Regions from separate parts of the Colwellia sp. MB3u-8 genome, predicted to be linked through region 3. Evidence: predicted binding sites of a transcription regulator. Region 3 holds the regulator's gene; each other region holds the start of a gene.
What was found. The regulator sigma-54, encoded in region 3, starts transcription at its own class of promoters, with help from an activator protein. The targets are predictions, from matches to a motif close to GTTGGCACGNNNNTNGNNT.
Positions count from the first base shown of each region.

Region 1: a site for sigma-54 is predicted at 6,546-6,564, ahead of H4J54_RS19555 (PEP-CTERM sorting domain-containing protein). Genes of this name have one in related genera too.
Region 2: a site for sigma-54 is predicted at 1,701-1,719, ahead of H4J54_RS19440 (PEP-CTERM sorting domain-containing protein). Genes of this name have one in related genera too.

Region 1 is NZ_JACGVA010000070.1:27,923-38,654, reverse strand. Features, by position in the region: gene H4J54_RS15250 (alkene reductase) at 1-586, shown strand, start outside; gene H4J54_RS15245 (EAL domain-containing protein) at 1,039-2,835, opposite strand; partial or broken gene H4J54_RS15240 (reverse transcriptase domain-containing protein) at 3,393-4,403, shown strand; gene H4J54_RS15235 (PEP_CTERM-anchored TLD domain-containing protein) at 4,377-5,087, opposite strand; partial or broken gene H4J54_RS19815 (efflux RND transporter permease subunit) at 6,242-6,364, opposite strand; gene H4J54_RS19555 (PEP-CTERM sorting domain-containing protein) at 6,662-7,264, shown strand; gene H4J54_RS15220 (hypothetical protein) at 7,286-7,534, opposite strand; gene H4J54_RS15215 (hypothetical protein) at 7,536-7,889, opposite strand; gene H4J54_RS15210 (ABC transporter substrate-binding protein) at 8,276-9,046, opposite strand; gene H4J54_RS15205 (PaaI family thioesterase) at 10,010-10,429, opposite strand; gene H4J54_RS15200 (flavin reductase family protein) at 10,608-10,732, opposite strand, start outside.
Region 2 is NZ_JACGVA010000064.1:63,045-73,776, reverse strand. Features, by position in the region: gene H4J54_RS10730 (hypothetical protein) at 1-255, opposite strand, end outside; gene H4J54_RS10725 (hypothetical protein) at 344-694, opposite strand; gene H4J54_RS19440 (PEP-CTERM sorting domain-containing protein) at 1,801-2,397, shown strand; gene H4J54_RS10715 (reverse transcriptase/maturase family protein) at 2,371-3,381, opposite strand; gene H4J54_RS10710 (2OG-Fe(II) oxygenase) at 3,903-4,202, shown strand; gene H4J54_RS10705 (Fe2+-dependent dioxygenase) at 4,302-4,982, opposite strand; gene H4J54_RS10700 (TonB-dependent siderophore receptor) at 5,005-7,347, opposite strand; gene recQ (DNA helicase RecQ) at 7,837-9,633, shown strand; gene H4J54_RS10685 (branched-chain amino acid aminotransferase) at 10,104-10,732, opposite strand, start outside.
Region 3 is NZ_JACGVA010000068.1:264,956-275,687, forward strand. Features, by position in the region: gene mgtE (magnesium transporter) at 1-246, opposite strand, end outside; gene H4J54_RS13610 (HPr family phosphocarrier protein) at 756-1,034, opposite strand; gene rapZ (RNase adapter RapZ) at 1,041-1,895, opposite strand; gene ptsN (PTS IIA-like nitrogen regulatory protein PtsN) at 1,902-2,360, opposite strand; gene hpf (ribosome hibernation promoting factor) at 2,390-2,677, opposite strand; gene H4J54_RS13630 (RNA polymerase factor sigma-54) at 2,714-4,222, opposite strand; gene lptB (LPS export ABC transporter ATP-binding protein) at 4,274-5,005, opposite strand; gene lptA (lipopolysaccharide transport periplasmic protein LptA) at 5,006-5,551, opposite strand; gene lptC (LPS export ABC transporter periplasmic protein LptC) at 5,517-6,083, opposite strand; gene kdsC (3-deoxy-manno-octulosonate-8-phosphatase KdsC) at 6,080-6,625, opposite strand; gene H4J54_RS13655 (KpsF/GutQ family sugar-phosphate isomerase) at 6,628-7,593, opposite strand; gene H4J54_RS13660 (calcium/sodium antiporter) at 7,610-8,590, opposite strand; gene mlaF (phospholipid ABC transporter ATP-binding protein MlaF) at 8,957-9,766, shown strand; gene mlaE (lipid asymmetry maintenance ABC transporter permease subunit MlaE) at 9,763-10,539, shown strand; gene mlaD (outer membrane lipid asymmetry maintenance protein MlaD) at 10,600-10,732, shown strand, end outside.

The DNA.
Region 1 (10,732 bases), on a different contig from region 3:
CTTTGATGGCGTTGAAGTTCATGCCGCTAACGGCTATCTCATTAATCAGTTTCTTGATGCTAGTACCAATCAGCGTGACGATGAGTATGGCGGTAGCATTGAAAATCGTACGCGCTTTTTAAACGAAATACTTGAAGCGGTATTAACGGTATGGCCTGCGGAAAATGTGGGTAGCAGAATTTCGCCCAATGGCGTATTCAATGATATGGGCTGTGATGACTACAGAGCATTATATACTCATGTTATGCAGCGTTTTACTCATTACCAGCTTGGTTTTGTGCATATTATGGATGGCTTAGCTTTTGGTTTTCACGAACGTGGCGAGCCAATGACCCTAGAAGATTTCAGAAGTTTATATCATGGCCTTATTATAGGGAATTGTGGCTATGACCAGGCAAAAGCTGAAGCGGTAATTGGTTCAGACAAAGCGGATCTGGTAGCTTTTGGTCGCCCCTATATTGCTAACCCAGACTTACCTCAGCGTATGCTTAATAACTGGCCATTGGCGCCATCTGACGATGCGAGTGATTGGTATGGTGGCGGCGCTAAAGGTTATACTGATTATCAAACCTACAAGTCAGCTTAGGTTTACAACATAATCGCAGGGACAAAGTTGCAGATTGTAGACCTGTCCCTGTTGATACTGCTTAGGCGCTACATCATTAATAAAGTCTAAGGGGTAAATTATTTGTGTGGTATTTGTCCTTTAAGGTAACAAATACCACCTTTACTACTGAGCCCATTGCGACAAAAGTAATAATATAACTAGTGCCACATACGTACAATGCAGGAATAAGCCCTAATGAGTCAGAGCGAAAGTACTGACTAAACTACAAAACTGTGGCCAGTTTTACTTGACCACTACAATCTCTCCTGAAAGCTCATTGCTGGTGGCATTTTATCTTGTAAGACAAAAGAACGCATCAAACAGAAGCTAATGTGCTCTACCGATATGATGAAATGGATTGGTTTTTGATGCCTAACGCTCAATTAGCCCCGCTGAATTGCTTGTATGCATTGTACAGCCAAGAGCAAACATTAATGAAATTTTCTAATAAAAAGCTCAAACTCATCAATAGGCACAGGTTTACTAAATAAATACCCCTGAAAGTAAGTGCATCCATTAGTAAGTAAGCGCTGTTTCTGCCCTTCTGTTTCAACACCTTCAGCAATGACACTTACATCTAGGCTATGTGCCATAGCAATAATGGTGCGAATAATGACTTCATCCTGGATGTCAGTGACAATATCACGTACAAATGATTGATCAATTTTAAGTTGATAAATGCGTAATTTTTTTAGGTATTGTAATGATGAATAGCCCGTACCAAAGTCATCTAATGAGATTTTAATGCCCATTTCACTCAGAGTATTTATAGTATCAATGATTCTTTCAATGTTATCTACAAACATACTCTCGGTCAATTCCAGCTTAAGCCTAGTCGGATTAATGCCATAACGCTGCACTGTTGCATGCACTTGCGCTACAAATCCTATTTGAAATAATTGTTTAGCACTCACATTGATTGACAAGGTGAGTTGATGTGTCAGTGGGTCTTGCTCCCATAGTTTCAATTGTGCACAGGCAGTTTCTAGCACCCATTGGCCAATGGCGATAATGAGTCCTGTTTCTTCGGCTACTGGAATAAAGTGTAAAGGAGAAATTATGCCGTTTTTGGGATGCGGCCAGCGAATTAAGGCTTCTGCACCAAAGGGACGCCCTGTGCTGTCAACTTGTACTTGATAGTGTAATTGGAAATGCTCTTCCTCAATGGCTCTGCCTAGCTCGTTTTCAAGATTAACACGAGCCGTAATCATCTCTTGCATCGTTGAGCTAAAGAAGCTCAACGTATTACGGCCTTTGCTCTTAGATTGATACATGGCAATGCCTGCCTGCTTTAATAGTTCATTTGCCGCGAGTTCATGACCCATGAACAGTGTAGCCCCTATGCTAGTGGTATTTTGGTAGGAGTGTTCGTTCAGTTGATAGGTTTTGTTAAGCGTAAGGAATATTTTTTCTGCGACATGGTTGATTTTAACCGCAGCTTCGATGGCACTCGCGCTTAAGTTTTCTAGCACTATGACAAACTCATCACCTCCTATACGAGCAATAGTATCTTCTTCACGTATACAGGCAATTAGTCGTTGCGCTACCTGTTGCAGTAACAAATCACCAACATCATGTCCAAGCGTATCATTGAGGTTTTTGAAGTGGTCTAAGTCGAGAAACAATAGTGCACCACTTTCACCACTACGCGCACTGAAGGCTAACGCATGATTAAGCCTATCGAATAATAAGCTGCGGTTAGCTAGCTCCGTCAGCACATCATAATGAGCTAGCTTCAAGGCTAGGCTCTTATTCTCATCGTTTTGCAAGCTCAGTGATTTATTAGCAATATCGAGTTCAGCCGAACGTTTTGCTTTTTTATCATTTTGAAAGCTTAGTTCTTTAAAGCTCAGTTTTCTATTGGCGTTAAATAGTTCAGTCGGACATTTTTCTTTTTCATCATGTTGAAAGTTCAATTTTTTACCCGCGATAACTAGTCTAGCCACAAGCTTTGCTTTTTCATCATGTTGAAAGCTCAGTTCTTTATTGGCGATAACTAGTTCAGCCACAAGCTTTGCATTTTCATCATGTTGAAAAATAAGTTCTTTATTGGCGATAACCAGTTCATCGGCACGCTTTGCTTTTTCATCATGTTGAAAAATCAGTTCTTTGTTGGCGATAACCAGTTCATCGGCACGCTTTGCTTTTTCATCGTGTTGAAAGCTCAGTTCTTTATTGGCGACAACCAGTTCAGCGGCACACTTTTTTTCTTTGTTTTTTTGAGTCACTTTGTATTACTCACTTTACTGACTTAAGTCAGTAATATTTTTTTTGTCTTACCTTTTTATATATTTACACTAACAACGTTCATAGGGATTTTCAATGTCAAAAAAAAGCAAGGATCTAGCCTTGTAAAACTGGGGTCAGGGTCAACTTTAAAACTGGGGTCAGGGTCAACTTAAGTCTAGTCTTTAGCATTTGATTAATTTAGAAGCTAAAAATTGAACGACTTAGTGTTGAGTTATTAGGCTAACTAATGCCACATTCCGGACGTTTTTATGAATGAAAAATCGACCTCAAAACAGTCAGCAAAGATACGATAGCGGACGTTCCCAGCAGATGTGAATATGTGGCTTTTGATGATGGATTTTTGCCAGTAAGTCGTTCAGCCTGAGTGTGAACAATGCCACCAAAGCAGTCACTCGACAAAAATATTTTTTTGGTTTAAAAAGAAGAATTACACTCAAGTAGTGCTAATTATTTAACGATATTAGCCAGAAGTATTTACCTATCTATTTTAACAAAGGATACTTAATCCTATGGTGATGCTTTACAGGTATTTCTTATGGTAAATGAGTTAACAAACTCCAACCTATTGGATGAATCATTTAGTTGGTTATGCAAACAACGCAAACACTTCCCTGCTAATAGTGATGTGTGGCATTGTCGATTTCATTGGCAAAGTATCAAAGCCAAATTAATACATGATTTATCAACGAATCGTTTCATTTTTCAACCACTACAAAAGGTAACAAAAGCTTCAGGTGAAGTTATTCACTTATGGACATCAATCGATAGTGTGGTATTGAAATTGTTATCATTGGTGTTATCACATTATTTACCGTCATCTAAGCTGTGTACACACTTAAAAGGGCATGGTGGTAGTAAACAAACAGTAACTTCAATACAAGCTGAAATACCGAATAATACCTTTGTATTTAGAACGGATGTTAAATCGTATTATGAGTCCATCAATCACGAAATATTGTTAGACAAGTTATCGGTTTACATTAAAGATAAAATGGTGATGAACTTATTATCACAATACTTAAAAAGAAGTGTTGAATCAGGTGGTTTATTTAAAGATATAAAACAAGGTATATCATCAGGTTGTCCGTTAAGCCCTTTGATATCGAATTTTTACCTTTATGAGTTAGATAAATAAATGGAAGATAAACCTGTTTTCTATCGACGTTACATGGATGACATTATTGTATTATCACCAACAAGGTGGAAATTACGTAAAGCCATAAAAACGGTCAACCGACATTTTGAAATACTAAAGTTAAAACAACACCCTGATAAAACTGATATTGGTAGAATTAGCCATGGTTTTGATTTTTTAGGTTATCAATTTGGGCAAGAAAAAATAACGGTTTCAATACGAACAATACAAAATCACATACGTCGAATAACGCAGCTTTATGAGCAAAAAAAGCATCTACCAAACTGGAAGATGCTTATTGATGATTATCGACAACATTGGGTTACATGGGTTTATTCAGGCATACCGTCGTCGATAATTAATTTCGATACTGAATCAGTAGAATTAAGATTGTTTCTTAAATCGACGTGATGCTAAACCAATCATTCCTAATGCAAAAATCGCAAGTGTCGATGGTTCCGGGACATCAGTAGCCTGGGCAAAAGTGACCGTCTCTAACTCAAGGAGTTTGAACTGGCTTAACCCAGCACCGCCTAAAATGTTTACGTTCCCGTTGTAGTAGGCTGACGCGTTATTTGCGTAACCGGCGCTATGAGTACCTGCACCATTAACACCGATAGCATGAGCGTATCCGCCCGTCAAATTGTGTCCGCCCCCGAATGTAGGAAAATATGAGTCTAACGTTACTATGGCTACGTTAGCATTTAGGGTGTTGACTAACTGGCGGGAGTTGTTGGTTAGGTTGAATATAAATGCATTATCCGTTTTGCTATATGTCCCGTCCGCGTCCCAGGCGATGTCGGTGTATCCTCCTAACAATGAAACGACGCCAGTTGTGTCTATAACTTTCATTATTGATACCGTGTCGAGTACGCCATCCACGCCATCATGCCACTGTTGGGGCGTAGCTCCTGTCGTACCGTACCAAATGCTATCCCAATCCAGATCACCTTGACCTAACCATGACTCTAGCTGTGTAGCGCCAGCATCATCTAGCAAAACGCTACTTGCATCTATAATACCAGAGTGTGCCGGGAAACTGCCGACGGCTATCGCTAGGCTAGCCAGCGCTACATTTAAAAATTTAAATTTCATTTGTGTTCCTTATATCCCTTTCCATAATTTTGGTAGGTAATCGTTGTTAAAGTAATTTATGAATCCCCGCACATTAATACAAAAATCATGCCAAACTTAAAATATCAAACAATTTCAATGTGATGATAATTTAAAAATTTTAAATTATGTAAAACTGTAAAATAACCTGACACCAAACAACTCATCAATCAGCTGAATTGATGGCATAATATTAACAAACTGTAACTTAAATTGGTTTTAGTATATAAACATAATTAGATGATTAAATTCCATCTTCAACATAGCAACAAGAATTATAATTATTAACTTTAAGCCACCTAAAATAGCCACTTCAGTAGTGTAATTGATTAAAACTAAGTGGTGCTAATTGTTGTATTTCATCACTTCAACACTGCTACAGAACAATATATTCAATAGCTTTCCACCACCTACAAAAGGACTTGTAATCAGTTGGCTTAAAATGTCATTCGTTGCTATCACTACAAACACAAGATATTGATTTTAATTAATAAATCATATGCTCTTATATTAATGATTTTCGAATAGCACAAGGTAATAAAATTTAATATATGCGTACTGACGGAGTTTTATCCGTTGTTAGGGGAAGTTAAATATTGTCAAAGTGATCTTTGACTTATAACTGTAACTTTAGCTTGATTGTTAACATCTAAAATTTGAATTCCACAGTCGGCTTTGAGCTTAAACCCGACCCACAAATGAGCAAGGAATTTCAGTTAGTATTGCCATAATTATGGTCAAGGATACACAAAAGCTAATGACCGCTTATGGCTATCAGTTGTCGTAATACCCTATGACCGCTTTGGTGGCTTTATTGCCAGTCGATAGGGCACTGGTTAAGAAATGAAATCAGCGTCTCTTGCAAGCTCTTTGCAGTCGTTCGCAGTAAAATGATATCTGACTCAACCAAGCTAATATCGTGCAGTCAACATTATTACTGACATGCCATCAAACGCCTACCTTTAGCCAAATTAAGGAGTGTCAGGTTTTTTTACACACAATAACGCCCTGTAAAAGTTGAAATTCCCTTCAGCCCAGTGTTTACTGGTTTTTTATCCCAATGCATGTGTCCATTTATTTTACATATCCATATATCTGGAAAATCAAAAAACTCGCTAAAACATTGTATTAGAAGATCGACTTTCTGCCCCGGCTCCTATGGCAAGTACCAGAGGCAGGGCACTAAAAACCGTGGTAAAACCGGTCATGACTATCGGCCGAAAACGCTGAGTAGATGCTTTACGCAAGGCCACCTGAAACGCATAACAAAGCGCCAGCAAGTCCTATCAACATCAAACCTAAGCCATTAGCTCAAATATCCATGACTGCTTACCTAATTAATTGCTATTTTTCAAAAGATTAGTGTCAGAAACTTTTACAAACTTAAAAACATTAAAATTACTGATTTTTTAAGTTATTGAAATAATATAATATTATATTTTTGGCATGGTAAATGCTTTATCATGGTACATGCTTTATATTATTTATTTGATGACGCATCAAATTAGCAATTACCCAAGCGTACAAATATACGAAGGAATTAAAGGGAGTATCAAATGAAAAATATATTTTTAACCGGCGGTTTACTTTTGGTCATGTCCACTAGTGCCGCGGCAACTTTTATAACACCAGACAGTGTTTTTTCATCTAACAGCGCTAGCAATACTGCAAATGTACTAATTGAAAATGCATTAGATGCGACCTATTTAGCACCTATGCCGGGAAGTGGGGGGTACGGAACATCCACCTATGCCAACCAGTCATTTAATACATGGACGTTTGATTTCAATACTGCTACTAATCTCGATACCGCTTATATTTGGGATTACTATGGCCATAGTCCAACGGAATGGAGCCTAAGTTTTTTTAATGCAGCTAGTGGTGGTGGTAGCACATTGTCTTCACATAATTTTTCCATGCCAAATCCAGCCCCGGACGCTCACGACAGTGATCTATACACAATCAATTTCGCGCCTGTAGCCGACGTGATGTCCGTCACCCTAACAAATACAAATACTTCTGTACGAGGAGGCGTCGGCCTTGCTGAAGTTCACTTTGGTGGAGAGGCTGCGACGCACGTACCCGAACCATCAACCCTTGCTATCTTTGCATTAGGTTTAATGGGTCTAGCATCACGTCGCTTTAAGAAACAAGCTTAAGTAATAGGTGCGTTTCACTGTCTATATCCAGTCTGGACGACCGTATGCCTGAATAAAAACATGTAACCAACCTTGTCGATAATCATCAATAACCGGCGATAAGGGGCAGCCTCTGGATATACCGCATGGTATAGACTTAAACGTACGGCCCCTTTCAACGCTGCGTTTCACAACCTGCACTAAAAAGCGCCAGATAGACGGGTCGGCCATGTCTTTATCAAGCGGCCTGAGCAATATTGTATGGTCAATGGTCTCATAGTAGCCCTTCACATCAGTTTTCATCACGTCGTGATAATCCGCCATGGCCTTTGATATGTGTACAGTGCGGGGATAATGCCAATGCATCGGCTAAGGCCATGGCTAACATCTTTAATACCAGGGCATCTTGTGATGACCACACATGAATACTTTCACCATCGGCTTTAGTCACCACGCTCAGTGGCAGAAAGGTGTAATTCTGCTTGTTGAGTTTTTTTAGCAGTTCCTGTCGAATCCTGTGCCAATGAAAACGCAGATGCCAGATGTCTGCATTGGCGGGAAAATTAACCCGCTGCTTACACAACCATGAGTAGGCTGTATTGAGTGTGGTTGAGTTAAAGATAGCGTTAAGGTTTAGTGCCAACAAAGGGTGTTAAGTCTTGTCTTTTGCCATTGAAATGATTCTGCTCACGCCAGTGTAGCTTAAACACACATCACCTAAAACTGAGAGAAAAAGCCTACGTTCTGCATCTTCTTCATAGATATATTCTTAACGATCACCACGCGAAGTGACGTGGTAAAGCGCGCCTGTGTATTCCATTCTTAATGGTCTAGACATTTCAAACTCCTTTTGAAATTTGTTTGGCCTAACTTATGCGCTTCATCATAGAGGCAAAAGGCAAGACCTGACACTCTATTTTGACACTCTATTTGATGTGATGTGTATTTCTTTGAGTTTCCATGTGCTGAATAGTATTTACTGGGGTGGCCCCGACATTTACGCTACGCTAGTTAAATTTCTCTTTTGATGTTTCATTTTCTAGTGTTTTCCCAGTATGCCATATATTTTTCTATTAATTTACCTACCGTACCATCTTCTTTTAGCTCAGCAAGCCTTTTATTGAAATATACTATATGATTGATAAATTTAGATTTATTTGAAAAGGCTTGATAAGCGGCAGGAGTAATTACAGGTTTTGGCAAGTATTCAATTTCATTTTGGAGTCCCATTTCTATCATTTGGGTTCTTCCAGAATATAATCCGAGAATTACATATTCAAGACGGTCTAAAACAATCATTTTTAGAGCTTGCCTAATTTCTGTAACTTGATAAACCTTAAGGTTATCTTCTGCATATAAGTCAAATTCCTTTCCAAAAGAGTCACCTATAATTGCTCCACCTTGTTTACCCACAAGATCTTTCCATTCAGTAAATGAAAATGATTTTCCTTTTTTAACAAATATAACAACTGGATCTAAGGTATATGATTCATTGGGATATATGAGATATTTAAGGCGTTCGTCATTCTTATATATACCTAAAATCAAATCAACCCCCCCAGTTTTAGCAACTTTCTGAAGACGCTTCCATGGGCCGACAGCTATTGAATTTACTTTTATCCCTAGCTCTCCAAATATGATAGAAGTTAGCTCTGCACTTACCCCTATAATCTTATCCCCCTCTTTCCACATAAATGGAGGATATTGATTATGCCCTGATGCTATCAGAACTTCCCCTGAATATGCTGAAGTTGATAACACCATCATAATGGTTAGAATTAACGAAAATATTGTCTTTTCCATATGTCCTTAATAAAAAATAACCAATAAAAACTCACTGAATCAGCACCTTATGAAACCATCTTAATTTAATTCATCTAAACATTGAGGAAAGGTTAGCAACAACGTCCAAATAATAGCAGGAAAAATTTGAGACTAAGTGAAACCTAGCCAACTGTCACTCCTACCTTATTTACTTTCACTTAACTGACCTTAGTATCAAGATGTTACCATGTTTATTTTTTAAACAACAGAAGTAGAATTCTTCCCCACGTTACTCACTTAACTTAAAACTCTGAGCCTTAAAACCAAAATAAACTGGAACAACTAATTGCTAAAAGTGAAAATAGGCTTGAAAAAAATAATAGATAATTTGAAAGAAACACCATTATCCAAACCAAAAAATCATCTTAACTCTAAACGTTCAGTTGAGCGCCGAACTTGCAAGGAAATTTTGCCAAATTAGTGTCGTTTATTTGGGTCAAGATCACTGTCGTAAGAGCTGTCGTTTAAGAAACAAATGCTAAGCTAACGTCCGCTCAAGTATCTAAACTGCCTTTAGCAGGGATGAATTTGGTTCACAAAGAACGACCGTTTTATGGCAATTGTTAGCCTTACTTCTTAGTGGTCAATGGTCATTATTAGTGACCCCCTTCATTTACAGTAAAGAACTTTATTGCTCGGCTATTGGCACAGAGTTATTAACTAACGGGATTGGTAAATAACTCTGTGCCAATGTAGCTTAATCAGCTAGTGTCATGAGAACACCAATAAAGACTGTAAATCTACAATTTTAATAACGGCAAACCATATAATATGGTGAAATATTAGGTTAATTTGTTGTGGTTTCCCATAATGACAGTGTTACTTGAGCCAAGTGCATAGGCATGTAACTTTATTTATATTGCCTATGGAGTAGTTGCTACTCAATGTGGCTTTAGCAAAGATACAGTAAACAACTTTATTGTTCTCCTACACTAATGCTCACTAGGATAAGGTTGATTTGAGTTTTGGTATTGAATATGTGCCAACGACATGTGCAACCGCTTTTTCATCACCTTCAGAATATAAAGAAACTTCACCAACGATTAGTGACTTCCCCACTTTTAACAGAGTACATTTAGCAATAATATCTTTCGTTGATGAGGGCTTTCTCATAAAGTTAATTGTCAGACTGGTGGTAACCGCAAGTGCAACTATGCCTATTTCACCTAGAATAGCGACGTATAAAGCACAATCAGCAACCGTCATTAAAACCGGGCCAGATACAGTACCACCTGGCCTTAATTCATCAAATCCAACCCTGTGTCTTACCCTTGCTGACTGTGCGCCAACAGCTTCAACAGTGCACTTAGCCTGAGGAAAGTCTGTTTTCATAAAATTTTCAATTTCTTGCTTAGTTGCCAAAATAGTTCTCCAAAATAGTGCTTCAAAAAAGCCCAGACAAGGGCGAATAATAGCTTAACGTGTCAAGCCTAGTGTGTGCCTACGCCTTGAAATAATTTCGCTTTATTGTCTTATTAGCGGTAACTAATAATAGCCAGCAACAATAAACAATAAACAATAACAATAGACAGTAAACATTTTAAGGACGCTTAAGTTCTATAGTTTTAGCTGTTAAGCTAAAGTGATTTCCACCCATTTTACCAACAGAATCAATTAATTCTTGCTTTATATTGCCGTCTTCATATAAGTCATCTCTGACATAAA
Region 2 (10,732 bases), on a different contig from region 3:
ACTTAAATCCCCAATTTTATCGCTCAGGTTGTCTTTAAATGTTTTTGAGTACCAATTCGAAGTATTATGGTGAAATGTTGCCTCTTTGAAGAAATAACTTTCACCGACAACTAATATTTTTATCTCCTGTTCATTATACTCACCTCCAATCCATGGCATCATTTCTGGAAATTTCGTGAAATGCGAGTCTTCGTAATTCTTTAAGTCAGAATCAAAGTCAGAAGACCCATGATAAATATTGAACTCAGTTGTCATTTTAATATACTCCATGTATTAATAATTAATTGCTATTATTGAATTAAATATTTTAAATATTCATATTATATCTATGTTACATCACGATTTACTTAACCACATGCTTGGAAATTAATTTTTCCGCACCATCATTTTCCAACCATTTCAAAGAAAGGCTACTGTCGAAAATTTCCAAAATACAATCTTGATTTGGAAAAATATCATGCTGTTTTCGATACTCCGATAATATCCCTAAGAGAGGTAAAACAAGCTCTCTGAAATTACTGTTTTTCAATTTTTCCATCTGAATTTTATCTACTAAAAACGATGCAAAATCAATCTCAGAGCTATCAGGTAAACATCCCAATATGACAGTCCCGTTAATTACATCAGCGGTCAATGTTTGATCTTGCAAATTTTTTAATCTGTTTGCTTCAAAGTTATAATCATATTCTGTCATTCCCTCTCCCCATAACACTGTCAAAATAATGAGCTTCCACAATAAAAACGCTAATAATGAACTAAATTAAGAGTTAAATTAAAGCCAATTTCCCTCATGATCATCAATGTAATTTTCTATAAAATCGAAACAACATTCTCTAAATTCAGGGTCACTATGTGATGCACTAAAATCACATTAAACCTTTTTAAGGAAAATTATTTCATCTTGAGTCACGTCTTTTAATATATCTACCGCCGCGGACAATGCAACAATTGCTGGGTCTGGTTGTGTGTTGCTTTCATCGCTTATCTCATAATGGTACATAGCCGTTATTAAAGACTTAATTAAAAACTTCCATATATTGTTCCTTGTAGGGTTTAATAAAGAAACGTCCGCTGCTCGCTCTATGCTGACATTAAGCTTTTCATGTGGTTACGTCAACAATGAGCTTTTAGGAGGCATAGACTTGTATTTACTCTGACAGAGAACTGAGCCACCACAGCAGTCATACACTTTTGAATTATTAACGATCACTTTGTGCGCAAAGCGGAAGTAATTATTTGATAGTGTCAGCTTTTTTTACAGTCAGCTAAAGGTCATATTGCTGACCTTATATAGTAACGAAAAGTTTTTTATCATGGTTAAAGCGATAACACTTCCTACCTAATTCCCTGCTGTGACGTTTAATCAAGCTAGTGTGACAGTGAGGCATTCAGATTTAACGACTTAAAGCGGTTCCAGTTGGTTAATCAAATATAGTGTTTGGTCTTTATTTTTGGGGTATTGAAAAATTTTTCAGATTGCTGCTCGGTGAGCGTAGACGATTTAGGTTTTGGTCGATGAAATGGGGGTTGTCATCATGGTTGTTAACCGAAACTTAGCTAACGAACGATATATCAAAGGCTTAATGGAACATAGCCAATGACAAAATCAAAAATATTTTTAGTGTCAGCTTTTTTTACACTTCTAACTTACTTATATTAGTGATGTTTTATATCTAATTGAAGTTGCATTGTATTTTAAGGTTGGTGTGATATTTGCTTGGTACTGCACCACAAGCCAATGACGTTATATGTTGATCACAGACCTTAGAACGGGTTATTTGAATAAGGGAATAAATATAGATGAAAACTTTAAAGATAATTAGTCTCGCGATAGCGTTAACGATGAGTAGTGCATCGAGTGCCGGGATTATTAATGCGGCAGATGAGACTTTCGTGGACACGACGACGGGATTGCAGTGGATGGATTTCGGAGTTAACAACCAGCACACATACACAGAAGTTTCCAGCATGCTGGTGACAACGTATAGCGGCTGGCAATTAGCCGACATGCAGCAAGTAATCGAGTTATGGGACAATATGTTGGCACCGTTAAGCACTGATGTTAACCGATATGACACAGGCGCTGAATACAGCAATTATAGTGGGGCGGAACCATATACAGGATTAAAGGCTATAATAGGAGAGAACACCCCGAATATGAGTTTGGGGTGGTTTGCGGACAATACAGGTTCGATGTCTTATGCTTATAGTGATATGAACGGTTACGCCCACGTTATGGGCAGAAATTCGAATTATGATTCTTATAAAACAAATACAAATGAACGTTATTCTACGTTTTTGGTGAGATCAGCCAATGTGCCGGAGCCATCGACTCTAGCTATTTTCGCATTAGGAATGATTGGTTTAGCATCACGTCGATTTAAGAAAAAATCTTAAGTTTATTGATTCAGAATCAAAATTAATTATTGACGACGGTATGCCTGAATAAACCCATGTAACCCAATGTTGTCGATAATCATCAAGAAGCATCTTCCAATTTGGTAGATGCTTTTTTTGCTCATAAAGCTGCGATAATCGACGTATGTGATTTTGTAATGTTCTTTTTGAAACTGTTATTTTTTCTTTTCCAAACTGATACCCTAAAAAATCAAACCCATTAGTAATTCTACCAATAGTTGTTTTATCAGGGTGTTGTTTTAACTTTAGTTTTTCAAAATGTTGATTAACCTTTTTTATGGCTTTACGTAATTTCCACCTTGAAGATGATAATACAATGATGTCATCCATATATCTTCGATAGAAAACGGGTTTATCTTGCATTTCTTTATCTAATTCATAAAGATAGAAACTCGATATCAAGGGGCTTAATGGGCAACCCGATGAAATACCTTGTTTGATATCTTTAAATAATCCACCTGATTCAATGCTTCGTTTTAAATATTGTGATATTAAGTTCATCACCATCTTGTCTTTAATGTAAACCGATAACTTTTTTAACAATATTTCATGATTTATTGATTCATAATACGATTTTACGTCAGTTCGAAATACAAACGTATTGTTGTGTAAATCATGTTGTATCTCTGTAACGGTATGTTTGCTGCCACCATGCCCTTTTAAGTGTGTACACAGCTTAGAAGACGGTAAATAACGATGTAATACCCGTGATAACAACTTCAATACTAAACTATCGATTGATGTCCATAGGTGAATAACTTCACCTGATGATTTCGTTACCTTTTGTAGTGGTTGAAAAGTGAAACGGTTGGTTGATAAATCACGTATTAATTTGGGTTTAATACTTTTCCAATGAAATCGACAATGCCACACATCACTATTCACAGGGAAATGTTTTCGTTGTTTACATAACCAACTAAATGATTCATCCAATAGGTTGGAGTTTGTTAACCCATTCATCATAAAAAATAGTAATAAACCAACATCATAGAATTAGCAATCCCTTGTTACCCCTATGAGTAAATTATCTTTTTAGATAAGGTCTACTTTGAAGCAGAAAGAGGTCATTTAAACATGCCTGTCAGTATTAAATTTAATGTCTCGATTGTGGCATTAGTTAGCATTAAGATGTGAAATACCAATGGCAGGAATGAGCTTGAAGCGGACGTTAGGAATAACGGGTTGCTAGCTTTCGCTAAGCGCACCAACAAGACCTAAATGACAAAAGAAAGGGACCACAACATGTAGTGGTTGGTCGGGCTAAGTGGATAGCCCTTTTAATAATAGCTAACTTTTTATTTAGATACGTTAGAGGATTAGCCAACCAGCAACTATTTTAATGATTAGGTAAAGTCGCAACAGGTTTACCGCTTGTGATTGGCTTAGGTCAACCCAATATCCATCTGTATTGAGCTGGTGTCTTAAGCAAGTGTCTTGAGTATGTTGTCGATAATGATGACTAGGCGTAAAATAATGGAGTGGCTATGATCGCTAAAGTAAAAAATAGAGCAATTTTCAGTAGTCAAATTTTTTCTATTAATTATGTCACTTACCCGACTAACCATAGTGTAATGACACACAGTGATCCCGTGCAATCAGGACGTTATTACAAGCTTAATTTTGTCATACAAACGCCTAAAGTAGGTGGGGTATTTAAGTGTTCACACTGTATTATAAATTTATTTAATCGGGTTTACTTATTTCGGCCCGACAAGTATGAGCATAGTGTCTCTAAAATTGAGTCGGGTAAACGTGTGCTATTGAGTTTTGCGCTGAATGTTTAGTTGAACAGCACTTTGTGATGTTCAACTTTTTCGTGATTTTTGCTTAACTTTTTCTTAATTTTTTCTTAACTAGAAAAAGCCAACCGAGCCAAACCATGACTATAGCTGGGCAAAATTTCGAATTAAGTTATGGTAAACATTATGTAAACTGTCTAGTTCTGTGCGGGAGGTTTTATTCTCTGTGATCAGGTTTTGTATACTTTGATCTAGTTGATACAAATTTTGACGCAGACTAACATCCGCTATCATGCTTTGCATCCATGTAATTGCGGCGACTCGCTGACCTTGAGTAACCGCCGTGACTTTATGTAAGCTACTTGAGGGATAAACCACAGCATAACCGGCCGGCAGCTTAATTGACTGATGGCCAAATTCGGTAGAGATAATTAACTCCCCTCCTTCATACTCCTCAGGCTCACTTAAAAATGTGGTCATTGACATATCGCTACGTAAAACCTCTGTCGTACCAGGAATTCTCATGATCGCCGCATCAACGTGATAACCATACTCTTGCGTATCACTGTAACGATTAAAACAGGGTGGAAATATTTTATGTGGTAAAGCGGCTGAAACCAATTTAGGTGTTTCACCAATGCGCGACAATAGCTGGTTAGCTAATTGACGCACATGGGTATTATTGGCATCAGCTTGATTGTTATTTTTAACCGAAGCCGCCATGCCCATCGCGGTGTTTTTACCGTCGCCCCAAATATCGTTAGTGAGCTGTTGACGATAAGCATTAACTTCTTCTTTGGATAATATTTTTTCAATAACAATCATTACTTTTACTTTGCCTTTTTAATTAAAATTCATACGTTGCGGTAAGTTTGGTACTGGTAGCACTGCCTAAATACATAAATGAACCAGAACGATATGCCGCCGTCCAATATTTTTCATCAAAGGCATTACCAATGTTTAATCTAAAACTTAAGTCATTTGTCGCGTAATAGTTAGCAAATAAGTTAACCACTTGGTAGCTAGGAACCACAACACTGTATTGATTATTTACGCTATCATAACCAGCAGCAGTATCTGGCTGACCTGCGTACATTTCACTTTGGTAAGCGTAATCACCACCGACAACAAATGACTCATTAATTTCATATCTTAATTGTAAATAAACACTTTTTTCAGCAAAGTTACTTAACGCTAGGCCAATACTGTCTTCATTTATAGAGTCTACAACTTCAGAGTCCATTGATGTTGCAGAAAACTGTACACTTAACTCATCGGTTAGATTACCCACAAAGCCAATTTCAATACCTCTTACTCTATTCTCGCCCGTATTTAAGGTACCCAAGGTGGCGTAATCGTCGTCACCTACGCTTTCCATGACATCATTTTTAGTGATTTGAAAAATAGAGGCACTAAACAAGAAATTATCATCAAGCAACATTAATTTAGTGCCAAGCTCAATGTTTTCTACCCGTTCAGGCTCTGAATCAGGTACTTGAGTCGCATTACCACAAACACCACCATAACCACAGTTTGCGCCTAAGTCAGTCTCACCACCATTAATGTTGGTTGCTGTGCTGTAATTTGCATAAACATTAAGGTCTTTTGAAAAATCGTATATTAAGCCAAGATTACCGTTATACATAGTGTCTGAATAAGCATAAAGCGCCGAAGTGCCTCTACTTGTTGCGTCATTACTATAATCAAAATTGTCTAACCTAGCACCATAATAAACGTCAAGTTGGTCGGTTAACTGCACGGTATCAATGAGGTAAACTGACACTGTTTCGATATCAAGTACGGCATCCTTGTCACCGCGGGTATAAGTTCTTCCCATCAACTGAGCAATATCACTGACCTGATTACCCGTACCGTCAACAATACAATAACCTTCTCTATCACCACGACGACCAGATGTTATGCAATTAGTTGCGTTGTTATAATTAATGTCATAAACACCATTTTTAACGCTTTCATCGCTATATTCGAGACCAAATACAAAGTTATTCTCTAAATCAAACACTTTCGTATTCCAGAATAAGTTGAACTGCGTACTCGCGTACGAAACATCTTGATAACCTTGATGGGTGCTTAAATTTATGGTTTGTTCGCCTGGCGCTTCGAGATCGCTAGCGGCACGGGTTGTACCACTTGCACCGGTAGTAATATAACCATTTTTGGTCTCACCAAAACGTGTGGCGTTATAGAGAACAATATCATCATTCACTTCATATTCAGTTCTTAAGGTGAATGTTTTTACTTTAGAGGTTAAAAAGTCTGACGCTTGTGCATAAACAGGAATGTCTTCAACAGGAGCTCTTGCATCACGGTCATAATAACTGCCTAGGTCAGGCACATCTTCAGCATCTAAATAGTAGCCATCGGCGGTAATGGATAGTGCTTGTGTGGGTAAATATACCCCTGATAATTGCACGCCATTTCTTTCATTTGAAATGTCTTCACGGCCTGGTTTATCCTCATCAGAGACTAAAGCATTGAGTCGAATAGCAGAATTTTCTGACAGGGGTAAATTATAATCTAATGTGACACGTTTATATTCATCGCTACCTAAACCGGCATCAACACGACCAAAATTATAATTTACTGACGCTTTTTTAGTAATACTGTTCACCGCACCACCTGATGATCCTCGGCCTGCGAAAGTTGAACTGGGTCCTTTGGTAATTTCAACACGCTCAGTAGCAAAACTTTCGCGGGTACTCATGCCAGGGTCTCTTAAACCGTCAACAAATACGTCACTGCGCGCTTCGTGGCCACGAATAATATAACGGTCACCAAAAGCGTTGCCGTTTTCACCCGTCCCTAAAGTAATTCCCGCTTGCGCAGACAAAATATCTTTAAGATCCGTTTTACCTGCTTCTAAAATTTGGTCTTGTGTTAATACTGTAATAATTTGAGGCGTATCAACAAGTGCAGCAACACGGCGCATATCACCAGAGGCAGGATGTAAATATACCGAGGTTTTAGAGCCGTGAACTCTAATTAATTCAATCGCTTCATCTGATTGATTAATTTGCTTTGTTTCGCACTTAACACCGCTATCTTTTTCACAATTTTCTCCGTTGTTTTCTGCGTATACCTGTGGGCTGCTAAAGACAAGAGCAGCAGCTACGGCCTGTGCACCAAGTGCTATTTTATTTTTATGATGATATTGAGTGTTAGATGTCATGTTTTTACTTTTTATATTAAAACCTTAATTAATGAAGAATTTAATATTAACTAAGCCTAAACCTAAATGCAAATGATAACACCTATCATTTGCATTTATATTAATAATAAGAAGCGGTACAAGCAGAATAATTAACATAAGGCCCACATTATACGAGGCTTATTCATCAAACGGCGGTTAAAAAAGTGGGGTTATATAACGAAAATATATTTTAAAGCTCGTTGAAACATCTTTACATGATAAAATATGTCGATACTTAAGCATAAATGCCCGCTACGACGACCAGTCGCCAACATCCACTTGCCTTGTGTTCATTTATGTCGCCATTAATGCTATCTTCACCGAATGCTGGACCCTCAAAATAATCTATGTAAAATCTATTAGATTTTGGGGCTGTTTATGGTTAAATTTTTAGTCTAGGTTGTTTATAACCGCTGTAGTTAAAAATATGCTGACTTAATATGATCTAGTTTTATCAAGGAACTTAATTTGGATATCAACACCGCAAAATCAGTGTTACAAAACACCTTTGGATACGCTGGTTTTCGCCATCAACAAGCAAATATCATTAGTGAATTAATCAGTGGCACTGATGTCTTCACCCTGATGCCAACGGGTGGCGGTAAGTCATTATGTTATCAAATACCGGCGATAGTTTTAGATGGTGTTGGTATCGTGGTATCGCCACTGATCGCTTTAATGAAAGATCAAGTCGATGCCTTAAAGCTACAAGGGGTAAAAGCTGAATTCTTAAATTCATCACAAGATTATGAAGAACAAAGGCGCGTAGAGCAGCTGGTAATGTCAGGTAATATAGACTTATTATATGTTGCGCCTGAAAGATTATTAGGTGATTATTTTCTTAACCTTATTGATAAAGTCACTATTGCATTATTTGCCTTTGATGAGGCTCATTGTGTTTCGCAATGGGGCCATGATTTTAGACCTGAATATCAAAAACTTTCCATCATAGGTCATCGATACCCCAACACGCCTAAAATTGCCTTAACCGCTACCGCTGATATGAAAACCCGAGAGGAAATCGTTCAGGTTTTAAATTTAACCGGCGCTAAAACTTTTATACACAGTTTCGACCGACCCAATATTCAATATAGGATCAGTGAACAGAAAAATAGCAAAGAAAAGCTGCTGCAGTTTATTAATGCCGAACATACCAACGATGCGGGTATTGTTTATTGTCTATCGAGAAAGTCGGTAGACACAACCGCCCAGTGGTTATCTGAACAAGGCAAAATTGCCCTGCCCTATCATGCCGGTTTAGCCAGTTATATTAAAGATAATAACCAACAACGGTTCCTGAGAGAAGACGGCATTATTATTGTCGCCACCATTGCCTTTGGTATGGGCATTGACAAGCCCGACGTACGATTTGTGGCGCATTTAAATTTACCTAAAAGTATCGAGGCCTATTATCAAGAAACCGGACGAGCCGGTCGAGATGGACTGCCAGCTAACACTTGGTTAGCTTATGGTATGCAAGATGTGATTAAACTAAAACAAATGGCCAGTCAAAGTGATGGCAATGAACAATTTAAATATCTCACACAGCGTAAGATAGATGCCTTACTAGGTTATTGTGAAGTTAGTTCATGCCGCAGACAAGTGCTATTAAATTATTTTGGTGAAACATTAGCAGAACCTTGTGATAATTGTGATAATTGTTTGAATCCTCCCGTAACATGGGATGGCACAAGTGCCGCCAGAAAAGCGCTATCTACGGTTTATAGAACAGGCCAAAGGTTTGGCGTTGGTCATCAAATTGATGTACTTACCGGTAAAAAAACACCAAAAATAACCAGCCTTAACCACGATAAACTCTCAACTTATAATATTGGCAGTGAACTTATCGCAACTGAATGGCAGACGGTATTTAGGCAGCTTATTTCAATGGGCTATTTAGCGGTTGAAATGGATTATGGCGTGTTAAAATTAACCGAAAAATCGCGGCCTTTATTAAAAGGGGAATGTAAGATACAACTTAAGGTGCAAAAGAGTACAAAATCCAAGCAAGCTCAAAAATCAAAACCCGCTATTGAGAATGATTTAACAACAGAAGAACAAGCTAACTTTGAAAAACTTAGGCAACAAAGAGCCTTGTGGGCTAAAGAAAGAGGCGTGCCATCATTTGTTATTTTTCATGACGCTAGCTTGATGGATATCGCACGCAGAAATCCCAAAAATTTAAATCAACTATTAGAGGTTAATGGCATAGGTAAAACAAAGCTTGAGCTTTATGGTGCACAAATTATTGCGCTATTAAGCTAGGCAGTGAACTAGGCTATATTGTTAGTTGAACGAGCAATGCAAATGGCACTGAACCTTAGGCAACCAACTAAAGAGATGATATTTCATAATGATATAAACTCACAATATACGAGTCATCGTTTTCAATCGCAGCTAAAGAATAACCATATGACTGCCTCGATGAGTGGCCGTGAGGCGTGCTGGGATAACGCTGTAGTTGAGCGGTTCTTCGGTAGCTTGGCTTGAAAAATGAATGGCTATTAAAACTTTCTCATTTAACACGCCATGGCATGAAAGGAGATGTTGAAGCTGATATCAGATATTACCATCAGATCAGCTTACATACATCAAACGGCGACTGCTCTGAAATTGAGTTGAACAGTCCACAATAAATGTGACTTATGCCGTTTGACCAGAACCAATAACTCAGTACCTCAGTACCTCAGTACCTAACGATTGAAGATAAACAAACTATCGAGTGATATTTTTAATTAAATTGATTCTATCCAACCAAATTTATCTTCACGGGTGCCATATTGAATGCCGGTTAATTCATCATATAAACGCTTAGCAACTTCCCCCGCTTGATTTTTATTAATAACGTATTCATTATTTTTAAAACTAAGTTTCCCAACAGGCGCTATAACCGCCGCGGTACCACAACCAAAAACTTCGGTTATTTTTCCACTGTCAATATCCGCTAATATTTGTTCAATATCTAAACGCTGCTCAGATATTTCGTAGCCGAGTGTGGGTGCCAATTTTAAAATTGAATCACGCGTAATTCCAGGTAAAATACTGCCGCTAAGTGAAGGTGTATAGATATGTTTGCCTTCATAAACAAAACATATATTCATAGCACCCACTTCTTCTATAAAACGACCTTCAATAGCGTCTAGCCATAAAACTTGTGAGTAACCCAACTTAATAACGTCTTCAGAGGCATAAAGGCTTGCAGCATAATTACCACCGGTTTTAGCTTCACCGACACCGCCTTTAACGGCGCGACGAAACTCGTCAGCCACATAAACAGAAATCGGACTTAACCCTTCTTTGAAGTAAGAACCTGCGGGACCAGCAATAATAAAATGGGTATAACTCGAACTCGCACCCAGGCCAA
Region 3 (10,732 bases):
TTTCAGAATGCCTTTTCGAACTTCTTCGTTTAACTCTTCGAGCACATCACCGTGATGATCGGCATCAATAAGCTGCCAAAGTGCGACACGGCTTTTGGTTGGCGATGACTCTAATAATAAAGCGAGATCGTAAGCGGGCATGTCTTGCAATAGCTTGCGGACATGGACAAACATACCACTATCGAGGGCATCGTTAACCTGCTGAAGGCGTTGATGATTGTATTCTTGTTTAGAACCTTCCGGCATATATTCACCTTTTGCCGTTGTAAAACGAAAACTGAAAATTATCAGGGGTTGTTGAACTGACTTTAGTGCAGTTGTTTAGTAGGTAGGCTCAGCAAACACATGATGTGTCGCTGGCTACATAGAAGCGTAAACACGTTATAGCCATTTCAAACTAACACTATTATCTTAGGGTTTATCTAAAGCCACTGAAGCGAGTTCAATGTTAACCCAGAAAGTTAAACAGATCCTATTATGAGAGATAACTATTAAGGTTTGGTTATAGCAAATAAACATAAGCACCGATAGATTTGAACGGTAGTGCGACTCAGGAGACAAAGTTGAAAACGGGTATGCTTGAGTTATTTCGCTTATTCTAAAGGCTTTAATCTAGCGCTAAATTGGCTAGTATATTATTTTAGTCACTAGGGTTCGTTAATAATTATCCGCGTAGAGTTTACCGTAATCTAGCCGTTTTAGCAGCTTTTTTATTGACTTAAGCACGTACTTAACCAGGATAAAGCGCTCAGTTACTATTCGGCTTCATTAAATTTGTTACTAAAGAGTTGGCAAATTTCTGCTAGGGCTTGTTCAGCATCTTGGCCAGAGGCAATAACCTTGACGGTTTTACCTTGGGCGCCTGCCAGCAGCATTAGCCCCATAATACTATTCGCGTCTGCTCGGTTTTCGTCTAATTCAATAATGACTTTAGCGGTAAATTTTTGGCTTAATTGGGCAAGCTTTGAAGCCGCTCGGGCATGTAGCCCAAGTTTATTGATGATAAGTACATTGCGGCTCGTATGTTTGCTCATCTTAGCTTACGTGCCTTCAACGGTTAAGTCACGGTGGCGAGATTGTACATCTTTACGCTCTTTACGCATATTATTTGCCAGTAATTCGGCAATATAGACCGAACGATGCTTGCCACCCGTACAACCAATGGCAATGGTGATATAACTGCGATTATTACGTTCTAAGTGGGGTAACCAGGTCATCATAAAACTGTTAATTTGCCAAACAAATTTAGTCACAATAGGCTGGCTAGCCAGAAAGTCTTGTACCGGTTTGTCTAAACCTGTGTAGCCTTTTAGCTCTTTATCCCAAAATGGGTTAGGTAAAAAGCGTGCATCAAAAACATAATCTGCATCTTGTGGTACACCATGTTTAAAACCAAATGATTCAAACACAACCACCATTGAGCCAGACGTTTTACCCAGAATTCGTTCTCTCACTAAGTCAGCGAGTTGGTGCGGCGTTAGTTGACTGGTATTGATGTATAAGTCTGCCCGACTAGCGATGGGCTCAAGTAATTTTTTCTCCAAGGCAATCGCTTGGTCTAGCGCAATATTTTGCTTGATCAGCGGATGTAAACGTCGGGTTTCACTGAACCGGCGAATAAGGTCACTATCATCAGCATCTAAATACAGTATGCTCAATTCTACTGCATTGGGCAGGTATTCAATAATTTCGGGTACGTCGTTAGGATCGGCAGGCAGGTTACGAACATCGAGACTTACGGCAACATTTTCATAATCATTAATAACCGTATGGGTCAGTGCGGGTAACAAGTTGACAGGGATATTATCAACACAATAATAACCTAAATCCTCTAAAACACGCAGTGCAACACTTTTCCCTGATCCTGAACGGCCACTTACAATAATTAATTTCATCCGTGTTTAACTCGCTTGTTGTATTAACTGAAACAGTTCTTGATTACTTTTGCATTTACGCACTTGCTTGCAAAATTGCTTGTCACGAAAGATTTTTGCGATACTTTGCAGCGTACTCAAGTGGCTCTGGCATTCTTCTTCAGGAACGAATAAGGCAATAAAAATATCAACGGGACGATGATCAATAGCGTCAAAATTAATCGCTTGTTCTGTGGTAATAACCACGGCAATAGGTTTAGTAGGCGTAGCATTTTCTAGACGGCCATGAGGTATAGCAATGCCATTACCTATGCCGGTTGAGCCCATTCTTTCGCGCTTAACTAAGCTTTCTAAGAGCTGAAAAGTATCATGGCTGTCGAGTTTATCGGCGGCCAAGCGACTTAAATATTCTAATATACGTTTTTTACTGGCACCCGGTGCTGCACAAATAGTGCAGTCCGGGGTTAAGATGTCTTGCAACTTCATAAACTTCTAAGACCTGTAGCGAAATGGCGCTAATGTTTGTTGATTTTGCCTTTATATTTCAATATTTGGCGATCTAGCTTGTCAATTAATGCATCAATCGATGCATACATGTCACTATGTTGTGCCTTAGCATGAACTTCAGTGCCACTTAAGTGCACTGTTGATTCAGCAATCTGATTCTGTTTTTCTACCGTTAATACTACATGTACATTATTGATATGATCAAAATGACGCTCTAGTTTTTCAAACTTGCCATTGACATAATCACGTAATGAATCAGTAACATCGACATGGTGTCCAGTAAGATTAATTTGCATATACTTCAATCCTCTTTATTGGCTGAATAAAACTGCCTACAATAGGCTTTTACGTTGATTTGATGGCGGTATAGCAAGTGACTCTCGATATTTGGCAATGGTACGCCTTGCCACTTGTATACCTTGCTCTGCTAAAATATCTGCCATTTTACTGTCGCTGAGTGGCTTTGCAGGCACTTCGGCAGCCACTAGCTTTTTAATTAATTCTCGAATAGCCGTTGATGAACATTCGCCGCCGTTTTCAGTACTTACGTGGCTCGAAAAAAAGTACTTAAGTTCAAAAATTCCTCTAGGCGTGTGCATATATTTTTGCGTGGTTACACGAGAAATAGTTGATTCATGCATATCTACGGCTTCGGCAATATCGTTCAATACCATAGGGCGCATCGACTCAGGTCCGTGTTCAAAAAATCCTTGTTGACGTTGCACAATGCAATTTGAAACCTTTAAAAGCGTTTCGTTACGGCTTTCTAAGCTTTTAATAAACCATTTTGCTTCTTGCAAGTTAGAGCGAATAAATTGATTATCAGTAGATGACTTCATTGAACGAGACATAGCCGCGTATTGCTGATTAACCGATAGTTTAGGGGCAGTGTCAGGATTGAGCTCTACTGTCCAGCGGCCGTTTTTCTTTTCAACAGACACGTCTGGGATAACATATTGTTCTTCACTTTTGATGACGCTATCACCTGGACGGGGATCTAAGCTTTGTATTAGGCGAATAACTTCGCGTAATTGCTCTTCTTTCAAGCGTAATTTACGCATCAATTGACGATAATCGCGATTACCGAGCAAATCAATATACTCGCTGACGGCGATTTTGCTTTCTGCTAACCAAGGGGTATCTTTAGCAAATTGATTAAGCTGAATACGCAAGCACTCGGGAATTGAGCGGGCGGCTACACCAACGGGGTCAAATACGTTAATACGCTTTAACACCACTTCAATCTCATCAAGTTCTACACCATCAATACCGACACTCTCTAAGATCTCTTCGGCTGAAACCGTTAAATAACCTGCTTCATCTATGGCTTCAATAATGGCAATGGCAATGGTTCTGTCAGTGTCACTAAAGGGCGTTAGTTCCATCTGCCAAATTAGATGGTCTTGTAATGAGTCTTTCGTTTCACCTTGATAAGTATAATCTTCTGAGGCATGGCCAACACCGCCACTACTGACACCGGCACTGAAGTTATCATCCCATGTGCTATCGCTATTTAGTTCTTCGGGGATGTCTGTTTTTGCTAAACCTTCAGAGGAGCTAATTTCGTCTATCGAGGGAGTGGAGTCTTCGCTGCCATCAGAGGATGCTGCTGCTGAGTTTTCGCCTACAGTTACCGAATATCCTGCTTCTAAATGGTCAGGGGTATTTTCTGAATTGTTATCGTGCGTTTCGTCAACTTCAAGCAAAGGGTTACTTTCAAGTGCTTCTTGAATCTCTAGTTGAAGATCCAAAGTCGATAATTGCAACAGTTTGATCGCCTGCTGCAATTGCGGGGTCATCGTTAACTGTTGTCCGATACGGAGTTGCAGAGTAGGACGCATTTACGTTTTATTTTCCCTATTCAAATTCATTAATTCAATTGGTTTCATTCACTATAGCGTGAATTGTTCGCCAAGGTATACATCTCTTACATGCTGATTTGCAAGAATTTGCTTTGAATTACCTTCAGCGATAAGTTCACCATGACTAACGATGTAGGCATGTTCACAAACATCGAGTGTTTCTCGCACATTGTGATCTGTGATTAAAATACCTATGCCACGATCTTTTAAGTGTAGGATAATTTTTTTTATATCACCTACCGAAATCGGGTCAACACCGGCAAAGGGTTCATCCAGTAGTATAAATTTAGGATCTGCGGCTAATGCCCGTGCTATTTCAACTCGTCGGCGCTCACCGCCAGATAAACTCATGCCTAAGTTATCTTTTATATGGCCTATGTTGAACTCTTCTAATAAATGTTCAAGTTTTTCTTGTCGGTCAACGTCACTAAGTGATTTACGTGTTTGTAAAATGGCCATGATATTGTCATTGACCGATAACTTACGAAAAATAGAGGCTTCTTGTGGTAAATAACCAATACCTTTTCTCGCGCGCTCGTGCATTGGCAGTAAGGTTATATCTTCATCATTTAAGACAATTGAGCCACTGTCGTTCTTCACCAAGCCAACAATCATATAAAAAGAGGTAGTCTTACCTGCGCCATTTGGCCCTAATAAGCCAACTATTTGTCCAGCTGAGACGTGCATACTGACGTTTTTAACAACTTTTCTGCCTTTATAGGACTTGGCAAGGCCGGTTGCTGATAATGTAGAAGTTGACATTTACTCTTGCTTATCCTTTGATTTTATAGGCAATTTAATTTTGTTCTTCGGCTGTAATACGGTTTCAACTTTATCATTGTCTAGGCTTTCAGCGTTGACATACTCGGTGGCAAAATTATAGGTGATTTTACTGCCACTCACTTTACTACCTTCTTGGCTAAGGAGGGCATTGCCTGAAATAACGACGGTATTCATACTCGGCTCATAACGGATTTCATTGGCTTGCAAATTGATTGGGCTACCATCTTGAAGCGTTTGTTCAAAGGTCGCCGGTGAGCCTTTGGCAATATAAATTTTGCTGTCACTGTTTTCTTGGGTGATAACCTGTACTAACTCAGCATGTATCCTTAGTGTGCCCTGAGAAATAATGACATTATCAATATAACTGAATATTTTATTTTTGAGATCGGCAGCTTGGCGTGAAGAAGATATTTTAATCTCTTGTTCTACGTCAAATTTTTCTGCACTTGCGACAGGCACTAATAATGCTAACGCCGTGAGGCAATATAAGTTACTTTTTAATTTTTTTATAAATAGTCTGTACATGTTCGGTCAATGTCATCTGTGTTGTGTTTAAGTCTACAATTAATCCTGAGCCATACATAGTAAATCCTTTACCTAATATTAAGATAGTTTGCTCTGAGCTGATAATATTAGTTTTTAAGTCCATTTCTAAATTTTTACCATGCACTTCCTGTATCAAACTTTCTTTATCAGTGGCGATTAAACGTACGCGATTTGCTAATTTTACTCGATTGTTATTATACAAGGTGCCTTCATTGGCGGTGATTTGCCAAGTAGGTTTGTTGTTCCTTGGGTATAAGGTATAGCGTGGATATTCAAAGTGTGTGACCCCTAATTCAGCATAATGTTCCATGCGTTTCGCTTCTACATTATAAGATAATGCCCCAGTATTTTTATACACATCACTGTTAAGGTTTTCAGCAATAAATTCAGGGTTATTCGCAGTATCGAGAATGTTGCTGGTTTCTTCCTTCGCGCCATACCATTCAAGTAAGCCATAGGTGGTCAAGGCCAATAAAAATAAGCTTATACTGACAAGGTATATGCGATTCATAGGCTAGCACCCGTGGCATCAGCTAAGGTATTTTGGCTTTGCATAATAATATCGCAAGTTTCGCGCACGGCGCCGAAACCCCCTCGGGTATAGGTGATGTAGTCACAAGATTTTAAAATGGCGGGGTGAGCGTCATTGACCGCAATACTGAAGCCAACATAATTAAGGCAGTCAAAATCTGGCATATCGTCGCCGATGTAAGCCACTTGTTCAGGCGCTAATTTTAATGCGGCGAGCATAGCTTTTAAAGCCGGTAGCTTATTTTCTTCACCTTGTACTATGTGCTTAACATTTAATGCGCTCATACGGGTTTGCACTATAGCTGAGGTTCTGCCCGTGATCACGGCTACATCAACGCCGCTTGCACCTAAGGCTTTAACGCCGTAACCATCTTTAGTATGAAAGGCTTTTAATTCTTCACCATTATTACCTAAGTAAATACGACCATCTGAAAAAACGCCGTCTATATCACAAACAAAGAGTTTGATGTTTTGCGCTTTTTGCCAAACACTTGGCGATACTTTTCCGTATAGACTGTTCAACTTTAGAGCACTCCAGATTTTAATAAGTCATGCATGTTCATAGCACCAATGGGTTGGTTATTATCGTTAACAATAATTAAGCCGTTAATTTTTTTGTCTTCCATGATCTTTAATGCTTCAGCCGCCAGCATATCTTGCTTAGCCACTAAAGGGTTTTTTGTCATCACGCTGATAATGCTGTCTTGGTGAATATTAATTTCTTCATCTAAAATACGGCGTAAATCACCATCAGTAAACAGGCCTATTAAGCTATTGTTTGCGTCAACAACAGCGGTCATACCCAAACCTTTTAGTGACATTTCAACTAAGGCATCTTTTATTTTAGCTTCTTGGCTTACTGTTGGCAGACGTTCGTCTTTGTGCATGATATCGGCCAAGCGTAATAATAGCCTTTTACCTAAGCTGCCACCGGGGTGAGATAAGGCAAAATCATCTGCAGTAAAGCCGCGCGCATTCAATAAAGCCACCGCTAGGGCATCGCCCATCACTAAGGCTGCTGTGGTGCTAGAGGTGGGTGCCAAGCCTAATGGGCAAGCCTCTTGTGCTACTTTTACACAAACATGGCTATCGGCAAGTTTAGCCAGCGTAGAGTCAGGATTACCCGTCATGGCGATGAGTTTTGTGCCGATACGCTTTAGAACCGGAATAATGGCCAAGACTTCGCCAGTTTCACCCGAATTAGAAATGGTCAGTACCACATCATCTACAGTCACCATACCGAGATCGCCATGGCTTGCTTCCCCCGGGTGAATAAAAAATGCGGGTGTGCCGGTACTCGCTAAGGTTGCGGCAATTTTGCCACCAATATGTCCCGACTTTCCCATACCGATCACGATGACGCGGCCCCGACAATTAAACATTAACTCACAAGCTTGAGCAAAGTCGTCGTCAATAAATTGCGACAATTGTGCAATAGCTTGCTGCTCAATGTTAATGACATTTAGGGCTAATTGTTTAAAGTTTTTCATTGCTATAAACCACTTGTTACCTGTTGATTTGACTAAAAAGTAGTACTTGATAACCAATAAATACGGCTAATAATAGTAACCCTTTCGCCCGCGTGATGCGAAATTTTCCACCTCGACTAAAACAAAGTATAAATAATAAGAAGGTTGTTGCCAGCATAAATGGCGCGTCACGCACAGCGGCGGAATGATCGATATCGCCCGGCGCAATTAAGCCAGCTAACGATAAAACCGCAAGAATATTAAAGATATTCGAACCAATAATATTACCGAGCGCTAAATCATCTTCTTTTTTAATGATACTCATAATACTGGCAGCTAACTCAGGTAGGCTAGTACCAATAGCAATAACCGTTAAGCCGATGACTAAATCACTAATGCCAAAAGCTTTGGCTATAAATATTGATGAGTCAACCAAAAAACTAGCACTTAGCGGCAGTAATATCATACCGACCACTAGCCAGATTACCGATTGTTTGGTACTGACCCCATCAGGCACTTCTTGTTCTGCTTCTAAGACCATTTTATCGTCGATAGGGTTTTGTTTTGCACGTCTTAACGTGACGACAAGCAAGGTAGCAATATAAAGTACAAAACCGATAATCAGTATTAAGCCTTCATTAAAACTAAAGTTGCTGTTGGCTAGCATATATGTCGCGATAGCCGTAACAACCAAAATAAGCGGGATTTCACGTTTGATGGTCGTTGAGGAAACTGATAAAGGATGAAACAGTGCCGTTAAGCCTAATACTAACGCAATGTTGGTAATATTTGAGCCAATGGCATTGCCGACGGCAGTATCGACATTACCCTGTAAAGAAGCGGTGACCGCTATCATCATTTCAGGTGCTGAAGAGCCCATAGCAACAATAGTTAAGCCAATTATCATGGGAGAAATACCCAGATTTCGTGCTAATGCTGAGGCACCAAATACAAATTTGTCTGCACTCCACACTAAAGTGATTAGTGAAAGTAATAAGATCAAAATTTGGATGAACATTCAAAGCTCCTGTTTGGCTAAGATAAATAAATAGTGTTTGTGCTAATTGATGAAAGACAAAGAGGAATTATAAACCACTGATGGTAACCGATGACACTCAATTAATACTCATTTTGCTAACATAACGTGAGCGAAAAGCATTATAAACTTTTTCTGATATTATTGGCACGTGGATTCACAATAAAATAACTAAGCCAAAAAAAAGGCTTATTCATTACGCTAACTTTACACTTGCGTTACATTTATATACTTTTGGTTACTCTTTTAGCACTAAATAGTTGTGAATTTGTAATGACTGAGGTGTTGCGCTGCGGTAGAATTCTACTACATAAAACAATAATTAACAGTGATGTTATTCCAAGCGATATGTCTGAAATTTTAGTTGATATCAAAAACATGACCTTTAAGCGTAACGAGCGTGTTATTTATGATGGCATTAGTTTGTCTATTCCTAAAGGTAAAGTTACCGCGATAATGGGCCCAAGTGGTATTGGTAAAACAACGTTATTGCGCTTAATTGGTGGTCAAATTAAACCAGAGTCTGGGCAGATCCTTTTCGATGGCCACGACATTCCTAAATTGTCTCGTAGTGCGTTATATGACATACGTAAACGTATGAGTATGTTATTTCAAAGTGGTGCCTTGTTTACCGACATGAGTGTTTACGACAATATCGCCTTTCCTATACGCGAGCATACCCAGTTATCAGAAGACATCATTGAAAAAATGGTGCTAATGAAATTAGAAGCGGTGGGTTTGCGTGGTGCAAGAAATTTACGCCCAAATGAGCTCTCTGGTGGTATGGCGCGTCGAGCAGCCTTAGCTCGCTCAATTGCGCTTGACCCTGAACTTATTCTTTACGATGAGCCCTTTGCTGGCCAAGATCCTATTTCTATGGGCGTGATTGTCCGGCTTATTCATCAACTAGGTGATGCATTGGGATTAACCTCTGTGGTGGTTTCTCATGATGTTCCAGAAGCGATGAGTATTGCAGATTATATTTATATTATTGCCGAGCAAAAAATTATTGGCCAAGGTACGCCGGAAGAAATCTACGCGCACACCTCACCTTTAGTGCAGCAATTTGTTAAAGGTGAAGCGGATGGTCCGGTACCATTTCATTATCCTGCAGCGTCATATAGTGAAGAGTTAATTGGTCGAGGTGTTGAGAAGTGAATCAGCTGCAAATATTGGGTCATAGCATTATCGAACAAATCTCAGGCTTAGGTAGAGCTTTGTTGATGTTAGCATCAGCGCTCTTGCATATTCCGAATCCACGCAAAGGTTTTCCTTTGTTGTTGAGCCAATTGTACTCCGTTGGCGTATTATCTTTAGTTATCATAGTGGTTTCGGGTTTGTTTATCGGCATGGTATTGGCTTTACAGGGCTATACTATTCTGGTTGATTTTGGCGCTGAAGCTAGCTTAGGGCCAATGGTCGCCTTGTCGTTATTACGTGAGTTAGGTCCAGTGGTTGCCGCCTTACTTTTTGCTGGTCGAGCTGGGTCTGCGCTGACCGCTGAAATAGGTTTGATGAAAGCAACAGAGCAACTTTCTAGCCTTGAAATGATGGCCGTAGATCCTTTGCGTCGTGTGATTGCCCCGCGCTTTTGGGCTGGTTTTATCAGTTTGCCACTGTTAGCGGCTATATTCTCTGCGGTGGGTATTTTAGGTGCTCATTTAGTTGGTGTTGATTGGTTAGGTGTTGACAGCGGTACGTTTTGGTCGGTAATGCAGTCGCAAGTGTCATTCGAAAAAGACGTTTTAAATGGCATTATTAAAAGCGTAGTATTTGCTTTTGTGGTGACTTGGATCGCTGTTTATAAAGGTTATGCTTGTGAGCCAACCTCTGAAGGTATTAGCCGAGCAACCACTTCAACCGTAGTGCAATCGTCACTATTAGTTTTAGGCTTAGATTTTGTATTAACCGCGTTAATGTTTACAAGTTAATCTTTGTAAAAAATTTATAGCGGTTATTTAGTTAAATATTATTTGAATTTGGTGGAAGACATGGTGTCGAAAAAAATAGAATTATTGGTCGGACTCTTTGCTGCAATTGGTATTGCTGCATTGTTAATGCTAGCACTAAAAGTAGCTGACAGCGGTATTACAGGTACTGGCAACACATATCAGTTATATGCCA